DNA from 3 places in the Streptomyces sp. NPDC001732 genome. Region 2 is predicted to be linked to each of the others. Evidence: riboswitches for the same ligand, from Rfam matches in the RefSeq annotation. Region 2 holds a riboswitch; each other region holds the start of a gene.
What was found. Region 2 has a riboswitch for cyclic di-AMP ahead of ACWCXX_RS36085 (M23 family metallopeptidase). Riboswitches for the same ligand answer to the same signal wherever they lie in the genome.

Region 1 (3,254 bases), on a different contig from region 2:
GAATTCGGGCGGAAGGGGTTCCCGCTCCCTCGCCCGGCCCGGTCGCGGCCGGGCCGGGCCGGGCCGCGCAGCACCTTGAGGTGTGCCTCGGTGCGGCGCCGGGCGGCGCGCTGCACCCAGCGGCTCCAGCAGCATCCGGGCCTCCGGGAGGTCGGCTGCCTCCGGCTCAGCGGGGTCTGCACCCCAGAGGCCGCGTGCCGGCGGGTGATCACGAACCCCCTCGGCCCCGGGGTCCGCAACGTCTCTCTCGCCGGAACACGGAAAACCCCGTACCGACGCACCGACGTTGGGCTGTGGGACGGGTCGGCAGGCGGGCAGGCGCTCGCGCCGGGGTGCCGGGCGGGTACGCCGATGGCCCCGGCGGGCTGCTTCCGGGGCCATCGGGAGGTGCGGAGAGGTACCGCGAGGAGGTGCGGGTCAGATGTTGACGCCGTGGGCGCGCAGGTATGCGACGGGGTCCACGTCGGAGCCGTATACCGGGGTCGTGCGGGCCTCGAAGTGGAGGTGGGGACCGGTGGAGTTGCCGGTCGAGCCTGAGAGGCCGATCTGCTGGCCCGCGCCGACGCTCTGGCCGACGGAGACGCCGATCGAGGAGAGATGGCCGTACTGCGTATACGTCCCGTCCGTCATCCGGAGCACGATGTTGTTGCCGTACGCGCCGCCCCAGCCGGCCTCGACGACCGTACCGGCGCCGACGGCGACGACGGAACTGCCGGACGCGGCGTGGAAGTCGATGCCCGAGTGGCTGCCGGAGGACCAGAGCGAGCCGCTGGACTTGTAGCCGGTGCTGATGTACGAACCGGCGACCGGCAGCCGGAAGGAGCCCAGCCGGGCGCGTTCGGCGGACCGGGCGGCGCGCGCCTCCTCGGCACGCGCCTCGGCCGCGCGCTTCGCTTCGGCCCTGGCCTTCGCCTCGGCCTTCTTCTTGGCCTCCGCCTTCTTCTCGGCTTCCGCCTTCGCCTTCGCCGCGACGTCGGCCTGGTGCTTCTGCACGTCGGCCTGGGCGTCGATCTGATCGGCGAGGGTCGCGTCGATGGCGATGACCTGGTTCAGGCCGGTCTCGCTCGTGGAGGGGGCCTCGGAGTCCGCGGCGAGGGCCGGGGAGGCCAGGCCGCCGATGACTCCGGTGGTGGCCAGAGCCGCGACGCCGACGACCTTCGCGCTCCCGCGCGTCAGGCGGCTCGGGGCACGGTGCTTCCCGGTGGCACGGGTGAACGCCATGAAGTGGCTGGTCCTTTCCTTCCTTCTCGCCTACCGGGTTAGCTGACGGGTTCGGAGCAGGAAGGTCTCCTACGGGCGCCCCGGCCGTCGCGGCTCGGGCGTCCGATTCACCCCAGGGACTGCATGGGTCCCCGGCTCCCCCGGCTCGCGCCTGACGGGGACTCGGCGATGACTGCCCGGTACGTCGCGGTTGCGGCATACGAGTGGCGGGCAGCCCAGCCGACGCTAAGCGGGGCCGCTTTCATTCACCAAACGGACAGGCCGTTTTGTAGCGCATCCCACAGGGCAGACAGGCAACCTCCCTCACAAGGGCGGACAAAAGGGAGGGTCTCGGCGAAATCCCTCTCACCCAGATCCTCCCTTCGTCCCGATATGCGAATGCCCGACCGGCCGGTCCGCGCCTGGGCTCAGGCGACCGGCGGGGCCGTTCCGCTCGTCAGCCGGTGACCACCGACACCTCTCCGATGCCCAGCGCCCGGACCGGCTCCGCGATCCGGGCCGCGTCACCGACGAGGACCGTGACCAGCCGGTCCTCGGGGAAGGCGTTGACGACCGCCGCGGTCGCCTCGACCGTGCCGGTCTCCGCGAGCCGGGCGTACAGGTGCGCCTGGTAGTCGTCCGGGAGGTGCTGCTCGACCTGGTCGGCGAGGGTGCTCGCGATGGAGGCCGCGGTCTCGAACTTCAGGGGCGCCACACCCACGAGGTTCTGCACGGCCGTCTCGCGCTCCTCGTCGGTCAGGCCCTCCGCCGCCAGGGTCCGCAGGACCGTCCACAGGTCCTTGAGCGCCGGCTCGGTGGACTCCGTGTCCACGGAACCGCTGATGGCGAGCATCGCGGCACCGGTCGCGCCCGACGCGGAGTCCGGGGCCGACGACCGCAGCACCTGGGCGAAGGCCCGCACACCGTAGGTGTAGCCCTTCTCCTCGCGCAGCACCCGGTCCAGCCGGGAGGTGAGCGTGCCGCCCAGGCAGTACGTGCCGAGCGTCTGGGCCGGCCACACGCTGTCGTGCCGGTCGGCGCCGATCCGGCCGATCAGCAGCTGCGTCTGCACCGCGCCCGGACGGTCGACGATCACCACCCGCCCGGTGTCGTCGGCGGTGATCGGCGGGGCGGTCCGGGGCTCGGCGGGCTCGCCCGACCAGTCGCCGAGCGTGTCGGCGAGCAGGGCGTCCAGGTCGATGCCGGTGAGGTCGCCGACGATCACGGCGGTCGCGGTGGACGGCCTGACGTGGGCGTCGAAGAACGCGCGCACCGCCGCCGAGTCGATCCGCTCCACCGTCTCCTCGGTGCCTTGACGCGGGCGCGACATCCGTGCCGCGGCCGGGAACAGTTCCTTGGAGAGCTGCTTGGCGGCGCGCCTGGCCGGGTTGGCCTGCTCGTGCGGGATCTCGTCGAGCCGGTTGCGCACCAGCCGCTCGATCTCGCCGTCCGCGAAGGCGGGCGCCCGGAGCGCCTCGGCGACCAGTGCCAGGGCCTTGGAGAGCCGGGAGGCCGGAACCTCCAGGGAGACCCGGACGCCGGGGTGGTCGGCATGCGCGTCGAGGGTGGCGCCGCAGCGCTCCAGCTCGGCGGCGAACTCCTCCGCGGTGTGCTTGTCCGTGCCCTCGGAGAGCGCCCGCGACATGATCATGGCCACGCCGTCGAAGCCCTCGGGCTCGGCGTCCAGCGGGGCGTCGAGGAAGATCTCCACCGCGACGACCTGCTGGCCGGGGCGGTGGCAGCGCAGCACCGTCAGGCCGTTGGGCAGGGAGCCCCGCTCCGGCGCGGGAAAGGCCCAGGGCCGGGCGACGCCGGGGGCCGGCTGCGGGTGGTACTGCATCGAAACTCCAGTCGCGGCGGCGTCGGTCACTTGCCCGCTCCTTCGTGCGCGTCGGTGTCGTCGGCGTCGGTCTCCGCCATGTCGGCGGGCTCGGCCGTATCGGCGGGCTCGGCCGACTCGACCGGCTCGTAGACCAGCACCGCCCGGTTGTCGGGGCGCAGCTGGGCCCTGGCGGCGGCCTGGACCTCCTCCGCGGTGACGTCGAGCACCCGCT
Region 2 (3,254 bases):
GCACAGCGTGCCGGGCCTGACTCGTTCCGTCCCTCCGCCCGGACGCCTCCGTCGCCTTCATCACTTCCATCCCTTTCATCGCTTCCATCGCCTCCGTTACCTCTGTTGGCCGACAAGCGGTCGCCGGGCCGTTCCGCTTTGGGGAGTCTGGAGGGCGGGGCGCGGTTCCGTCCGCAGCCGCGGACGTACCGGGCAGGAGACCAACGGGTGGTGTGGAAGCGGAAGAAGCGGCGCGGCGGGCGTGCCGAGGGCGGCGTCGGCACCAGGCGGTTCGTGAGTGCGCTGCCCGCCATGATGATCATCGGCGGGCTGGTGTTCGACGCCCTCACGCCGCCGCCCTTCACGGCCATCCCACTGTTCGTGGCGGCGCCACTGATCGCCGCCCCGTTCTTCTCGCTGGCCAGCACCGTCCGCACCGGTATCGCCTCGATGCTGGCCGTCATCGTGCTGCGGCTGTCCGGCAGCACGCTGCCCGGGGCCGTGCCGCTGATCGAGCTGCTGACCCTGGCCACCGTCTCGGTCCTCGCGGTCGTGATCAACACGGTGGTGCGGCGCGGCAACGAGCAGCTGGCCTCCGCGCGGGTCATCGCGGAGACCGCCATGCGCGCGGTGCTGCCGGAGCCGTCCGACCGGATCGGCGGACTGCGCGTGGCGGCGCGGTACGAGGCGGCGCAGGCGGACGAGTTCGTCGGCGGCGACCTGTTCGCCGTGACGAACACCCCGTACGGAGTGCGGCTGGTGGTCGGGGACGTACGGGGCAAGGGCCTCGAAGCCGTGGGGACGGTGGCGGTGGTCACCGGGGCGTTCCGTGAGGCGGCGGAGCAGGAACCCTCCCTGGAAGGCGTGGCGGGGCGGCTGGAGCGGGCGCTGGAACGGGAGGAGGCGAGGCGGGGCGGGCTCGACGTGCTGGAGGGGTTCATCACCGCCGTACTGGCCGAGATCCCGCCCGGAGCGTCCGGGGTGCGCATCGTCAACCGCGGCCACCCCGATCCGATCCTGCTGCATCCGGGCGGGGAGCTGGAGGTGCTGAGGCCCACCGAGGCCGCGCTGCCGCTCGGGATGGACCTGGGCGCGTGGCCGCAGCGGACGGACGAGTGGGAGCTGCCGGCCGGGGCGACCCTGCTCCTGTACACGGACGGCCTCTCCGAGGCGCGGGACGCCGAGGGGGTCTTCTACGACCCTGTGGACCGGCTGCGCGGGCGGATCTTCCCGGGGCCCGAGGAACTGCTGTCCGCGCTGACCGATGACGTGCGCCTGCACACGGGCGGCGAGACGACCGACGACATGGCGTTGCTCGCGGTCATGCGCCCGGTGGAGGGGCAGCCGGACCGGCGCCGGACCGTGCGGATCATCGGTCGGGAAGACGCGTGACGGACGGCGGGCCGGAGGCGTGACGGACGGGGAGGCGAGTGGAGGTCGGACGTGGGCGGGCGGGGTTTCGGACGGAGTTCGGGCAGGGTTTTGGGCGGGCGTGATGAGGTTCCGCGTGTTCCGGGTCCGTTCCCTCCGCTCACGGTGCCACCGTGCGTAACCGAAAGGCGTCGCTCCGCATAACATTTGACGCAACGTCAGAAATGGGGCAGCGAGTGAAGGGTGCTCAACTCGTCCGATTCCGCCCGGTTGTGTCCCGTAAAGTCCAGGCCAAAGACGTGAACGATCAGTGGGAACGGCTTGGAATGCGAGCCCGCTGTCTATTAACGTTCGATAACGCAGCGCGGTCGTCCCAGCCGTCGCCAATGGCGGCACCGTGCGCAAGCGCCGAATTCCGCAAGGGAACCGGGGAACCACCTATATGGGGTGAATCGGACGCCTGTGTCTCGTGAGAGGCAGAGGGGCCCGTAGGAGACCTTCCTGCTCCGAACCCGTCAGCTAACCCGGTAGGCGAGAAGGAAGGAAAGGAGTGCGCCCCCGTGGCGTCCAACAAGCCTGCCCCCGAAGCCCCGTCCCGGTTCAATCCCGATCACGGCTCCGGCTTCGGCGCCGACTTCCCCGCGCAGCACGGTTCCGGCTTCGGTCCCGACGCCGCGCCCCACGGGACGGTGACGACGGCGTACGGCAGCGACTACGGCACCGGCCGGGGCGGTGACTTCACCACCGAGTTCACCAGTGACTTCGGCGGCGACTTCCGTGCCGACGAGCCCGCGCGCAGCCAGGAGGAGTGGAACCCCACCGAGGAGTCCGTCCGCCCCGTGCGCGGCCGGCACCGCGTCGCCAAGCAGCGCAACGGACTCGCCCGCAGCTCCACGGTGCTGGGCGTCGGTGTCATCGCGGCGGTCGGCGCGGGCGGCATGGCCACCGCGCAGAGCAAGCCGCCGGTCTCCATCTCCGTCCCCGACTCCATCACGGAGAAGCTTCCCGACGCCGCGTCACTTCCCGGCGTGGGCGCCCTGTTCTCCGACGACTCGGACACGGACGCGTCGGAGGACGCCACCGCCTCCGCCCCGCTGACCTCCGCGGGCATCACCCTCGCCGAGGCCGAGCAGGGCCGGACGGACGCGGGCGAGGCGCTCCGCGCCCGTATCCTCCAGCAGGCCGAGCAGCAGCAGGACGCCGCCGACGCCGAGGCCAAGGCCGCGCAGGAGAAGGAAGCAGCCGAGAAGGCCGCCGCCGAGGCCAAGAAGCAGCAGGACGCGGCCGAGGCCAAGGCCGCCGCCGAGAAGAAGAAGGCGGAGGAGGAGGCCAAGAAGAAGGCGGAGGCCCTGCGGCTCGCCAAGCTCGCCGCCAGCTACGCCCTCCCGACCTCCTCGTACCACATCACCTCGACCTTCGGTCAGGCCGGATCGATGTGGTCCTCCGGCCACCACACCGGCCTCGACTTCGCGGCCCAGACCGGCACCCCGATCAAGGCCGTGCACGGCGGCACCATCAAGTCGGCGGGCTGGGCGGGTGCGTACGGCTACCGCACGGTGCTGGAGCTCGACGACGGCACGGAGATCTGGTACTGCCACCAGTCGTCGATCGGTGTCGGCATCGGCCAGAAGGTCACCACCGGCGAGACCATCGGCCGGGTCGGCGCGACCGGCAACGTGACGGGTGCGCACCTCCACCTGGAGGTCCACACCCCGGGCGGTACGGGCGTGGACCCGATGGCCTGGTTCCGCGACAAGGGTCTCAACGTCTGAGGCGACCTGGCCTGGCCCGACCCGATACGGTCCGATGCGCCGCGTCCCCCGGCCCCGTGGCCCGAGCCGGTTCACCGGCCCATGAACCCCGGCAGTCCTGACGCTCCCCCCCGACGTCAGGGCTGCCGGTCC
Region 3 (3,254 bases), on a different contig from region 2:
ATCTGCGGCAGCTGCTGGGTCACGGCGACTCCTGGAGTGTCTGGTGCCGGCGCGAGTCACCGGCAAGGCAACTCCCGCGACGATACGACATCGATTCCTCAGGCAATCATCTTGGCCATTGCCTGTCGATACCCCCGTGAACTCCCTTGCCTCCGAGGCCAGTCCGCCCGGGCCTTCGCGTCCTGGCTCGACGGGCTCGTGCAGATCACCGGCGGCGCCGGCCACGACGACTCCGGACTGTTGCGGCTCGCCCCGGGGAGTCGTACACGCCCGTGTTCGCCGGTCTGCGGAGCGGGCGGGGGTTCGGCGGGGCGAGCCGCGCCTGGCAGCCGGCCCGGGTGATCCCGGACGCGGAGAGCCTCCGGCCGGCGCACCAGCGACCGGGCCGGGCTCGGCGACTGGACACCGAATCCGGACCGCTTTCCCGACGGTCCGAGGCCGCTCGCGGACGAGGTGTGCACTCGGCATGCGGTCCGGCATCCGGGTCGAACCGGAAATGGTCGGACCGGAAAGTGATCTCTATCGCGCACATCCCGACCGGGTGCAGCACTTCCCGGGCAGGAAGCGGACCGAGTACTGCAATCAGCTGGTGCTGAACCTGGCCCGTTCCGATGTGCGGGAATATCTCCGGGAACAGTTGGACGCCCTGCTCTCCAGTGCCCCATCGACTATGTGAAATGGGATTTCAACCGCTGTTTCACCGATGTGGGACGGTCGGGCGAGGAGTACCCGCAGAAGATCTGGACCGAGCAGGTGGCCGCCCTGTACGAGCTGATCGACCGGCTCGGGGCCGCGCACCCCTCCGTCGAGTTCGAGTCCTGCTCGGGCGGTGGCGGACGGATCGGCCTGGGCATCCCGTCCCGCACGGACCAGGTGCGGACCTCCGACAACCCCGACCCGCTGGACCGGCTCGCCATCCAGGAGGGCTTCGGCCGGATCCGCCCGGCCGGGGTGATGGCCGCCCGGGTCACCGACAGCCCGAACGTCCAGTTCAACGACAGGGTCAGCTCCCTGCGCCTCCGCTTCGTGAGCGCGATGGCCGGGGTGCTCGGCACCGGCGGGGACCTCGCGGAGTGGAGCGAGGAGGAGCTCGCCGAGGGGCGGGGCCGGGGGATCTGTACAAGGAGATCCGGCCGGTGGTGCAGCACGGCTCGGTACTGCTGCACCACCGGCCGCACACCGGGCTCCGGGGGCCTCGACGCGCGCGTGCCGAGGCTCCGGAAGGGATGACGCGCGAACCATGTCCATAATGCGCATTTTGGGGTAACTTGCCCCGAATGTGCGGGAGATGGTTGTCCGCTCGTGAGCGGGATCATATCCGTGACGGTGTGTGGCGAAGCGACGGTCGGGTATTCCGTGCGCGGCGCGGAAAGGCAAGATCCTTAATCCACGGAGTGTGACCGGAATTCCGCACCGATTTCCCGGCGCGGAATCCGGCATGGAACCCACGGCTTGTTCTCACCGTCCCGGCTCGCCTACGGTCACCGTCAATCAATCCGGACGGACCGCCCAATCCTGCCGCCGCCCGGAATTCGCACCCAATGATCGCGTGGCAGGAGCGGGGGAACCAGGTAATCCGCCGACCGGGAAATCCGGCCGGCTAGGGGTGAAGTCGCGCTCGCGCGGCCGGGCATCTCCAGCCCGAACCCGACAGCTCACCTCGCAGGCGCCGGAGAGGAAATACTTCATGCCCATATCGGGTAAGCACCGTCGTCCCAAGGCCGGCCCCATCGCCCGCGGCGTCGTCGCGGCGAGCGCCGGCGGCGCCGTCATCGCACTCCCGCTGCTCGGTGCCACCGGCGCCCACGCCGCGGAGCAGGCCGCCCCGGCCGTCATCCCGCAGAAGGCCCCCGTCACCGCCACGCACGCCCAGCCGGTCGCGCAGAAGCAGGCCCCCGCCACCACGACGTACTCCGTCGTCCCCGGCGACTACCTGTCGAAGATCGCCACCGAGCACCAGGTCCAGGGCGGCTGGCAGAAGCTGTACCAGGACAACCGCGAGGTCGTCGGCGCGAACCCCGGCCTGATCTTCCCGGGCATGAAGCTGGTCCTCGCCGGCAAGGCGTCCGGCGGCGCCGCGGCCACCGGCGCGGGCACCGGCTCGTCCCTCCCGTCGAAGGCCCCCTCGGTGCCGTCGGCCGTGAAGAAGTCGGCCCCGGCCAAGTCCGCGCCCGCCGCCACCGAGGCCAAGGCCGCGACCTCCGCCCCGGCCGCCCAGAGCACCGGTTCCGGTTACGCCCACCCGGTCCCCGGCAACCACACCACCGCCTACCGGGCCTCCGGCGCCAACTGGTCCAGCGGCAGCCACACCGGGATCGACTTCCCCGTCTCCACCGGCACCAGCGTGAAGTCCATCACCTCCGGCACCGTCGTCACCGCAGGCTGGGGCGGCGCGTACGGCAACCAGGTCGTCGTCAAGCACGCCGACGGCCGCTACTCGCAGTACGGCCATCTGTCCTCGATCTCCGTCTCGGCGGGCCAGACCGTGGGCACCGGCCAGCAGGTCGGCCTCTCCGGAGCCACCGGCAACGTCACCGGCCCGCACCTGCACTTCGAGGTCCGCACGGGCCCGGGGTACGGCTCGGACATCGACCCGATCGCCTACCTGGCCTCGCACGGCATCTACGTCTGACCCGTACGGCCGGGCAACCGGACGGCGGAATCCGACCCGAGCGAAACGGCAAGGGGCGGTGCGCGGCGGCGCACCGCCCCTTCCGCGTATTCCCCCTTCTTCAAAACTGACCGGGTGGTCTATCTCACCTCCCGTCAACCCCTCATTACGGTCGCGTAGGTCACATTCAGCGGTGCAGGATAAGCGTTTGTGGCAGACGATTCGAGAAAAAATCAACGTGGCGTCACCAACCGACATGGTGTCATCGGGTCGTACGCGGCGATCGGCGACAGCTTCACCGAGGGCGTCGGCGACCCGGGTCCGGACGGGACCTTCGTCGGCTGGGCGGACCGGTTCGCGGTACTCCTCGCGGACCAGCTCCCGGACACCGGAGCGGAGGCGGACACCGAAGGCTCCGCGCACGGGGACTTCCGATACGCCAACCTCGCCGTACGCGGACGCCTCCTCGACCAGATCGTCGAGGAGCAGGTGCCGCGCGCCAAGGAACTCGCCCCCGACCTGGTGAGCTTCTGCGCGGGCGGCAACGACATCATCCGCCCCGGCACCGACCCCGACGACGTGGCCGAGCGCTTCGAACGCGCAGTCGCCGAGCTGACCGGATCGGTCGGGACGGTCATGATCA

Region 1: linked by a shared signal. The riboswitch ahead of ACWCXX_RS14575 (M23 family metallopeptidase) and the one ahead of ACWCXX_RS36085 (M23 family metallopeptidase) in region 2 are both predicted to bind cyclic di-AMP.
Region 3: linked by a shared signal. The riboswitch ahead of ACWCXX_RS20915 (M23 family metallopeptidase) and the one ahead of ACWCXX_RS36085 (M23 family metallopeptidase) in region 2 are both predicted to bind cyclic di-AMP.

Annotation. Positions count from the first base shown of each region.
Region 1 covers NZ_JBSFFY010000011.1:113,375-116,628, reverse strand. Annotated here, with positions in the region: partial or broken gene ACWCXX_RS14580 (GntR family transcriptional regulator) at 9-281, opposite strand; gene ACWCXX_RS14575 (M23 family metallopeptidase) at 418-1,221, opposite strand; cyclic di-AMP (ydaO/yuaA leader) riboswitch at 1,235-1,399, opposite strand; gene ACWCXX_RS14570 (M16 family metallopeptidase) at 1,658-3,040, opposite strand; gene ACWCXX_RS14565 (M16 family metallopeptidase) at 3,067-3,254, opposite strand, start outside.
Region 2 covers NZ_JBSFFY010000077.1:1,277-4,530, forward strand. Annotated here, with positions in the region: gene ACWCXX_RS36080 (PP2C family protein-serine/threonine phosphatase) at 211-1,371, shown strand; cyclic di-AMP (ydaO/yuaA leader) riboswitch at 1,747-1,899, shown strand; gene ACWCXX_RS36085 (M23 family metallopeptidase) at 1,911-3,122, shown strand.
Region 3 covers NZ_JBSFFY010000020.1:121,465-124,718, reverse strand. Annotated here, with positions in the region: gene ACWCXX_RS20925 (tyrosine-protein phosphatase) at 1-23, opposite strand, end outside; partial or broken gene ACWCXX_RS20920 (alpha-galactosidase) at 172-1,187, shown strand; cyclic di-AMP (ydaO/yuaA leader) riboswitch at 1,526-1,684, shown strand; gene ACWCXX_RS20915 (M23 family metallopeptidase) at 1,688-2,632, shown strand; gene ACWCXX_RS20910 (SGNH/GDSL hydrolase family protein) at 2,822-3,254, shown strand, end outside.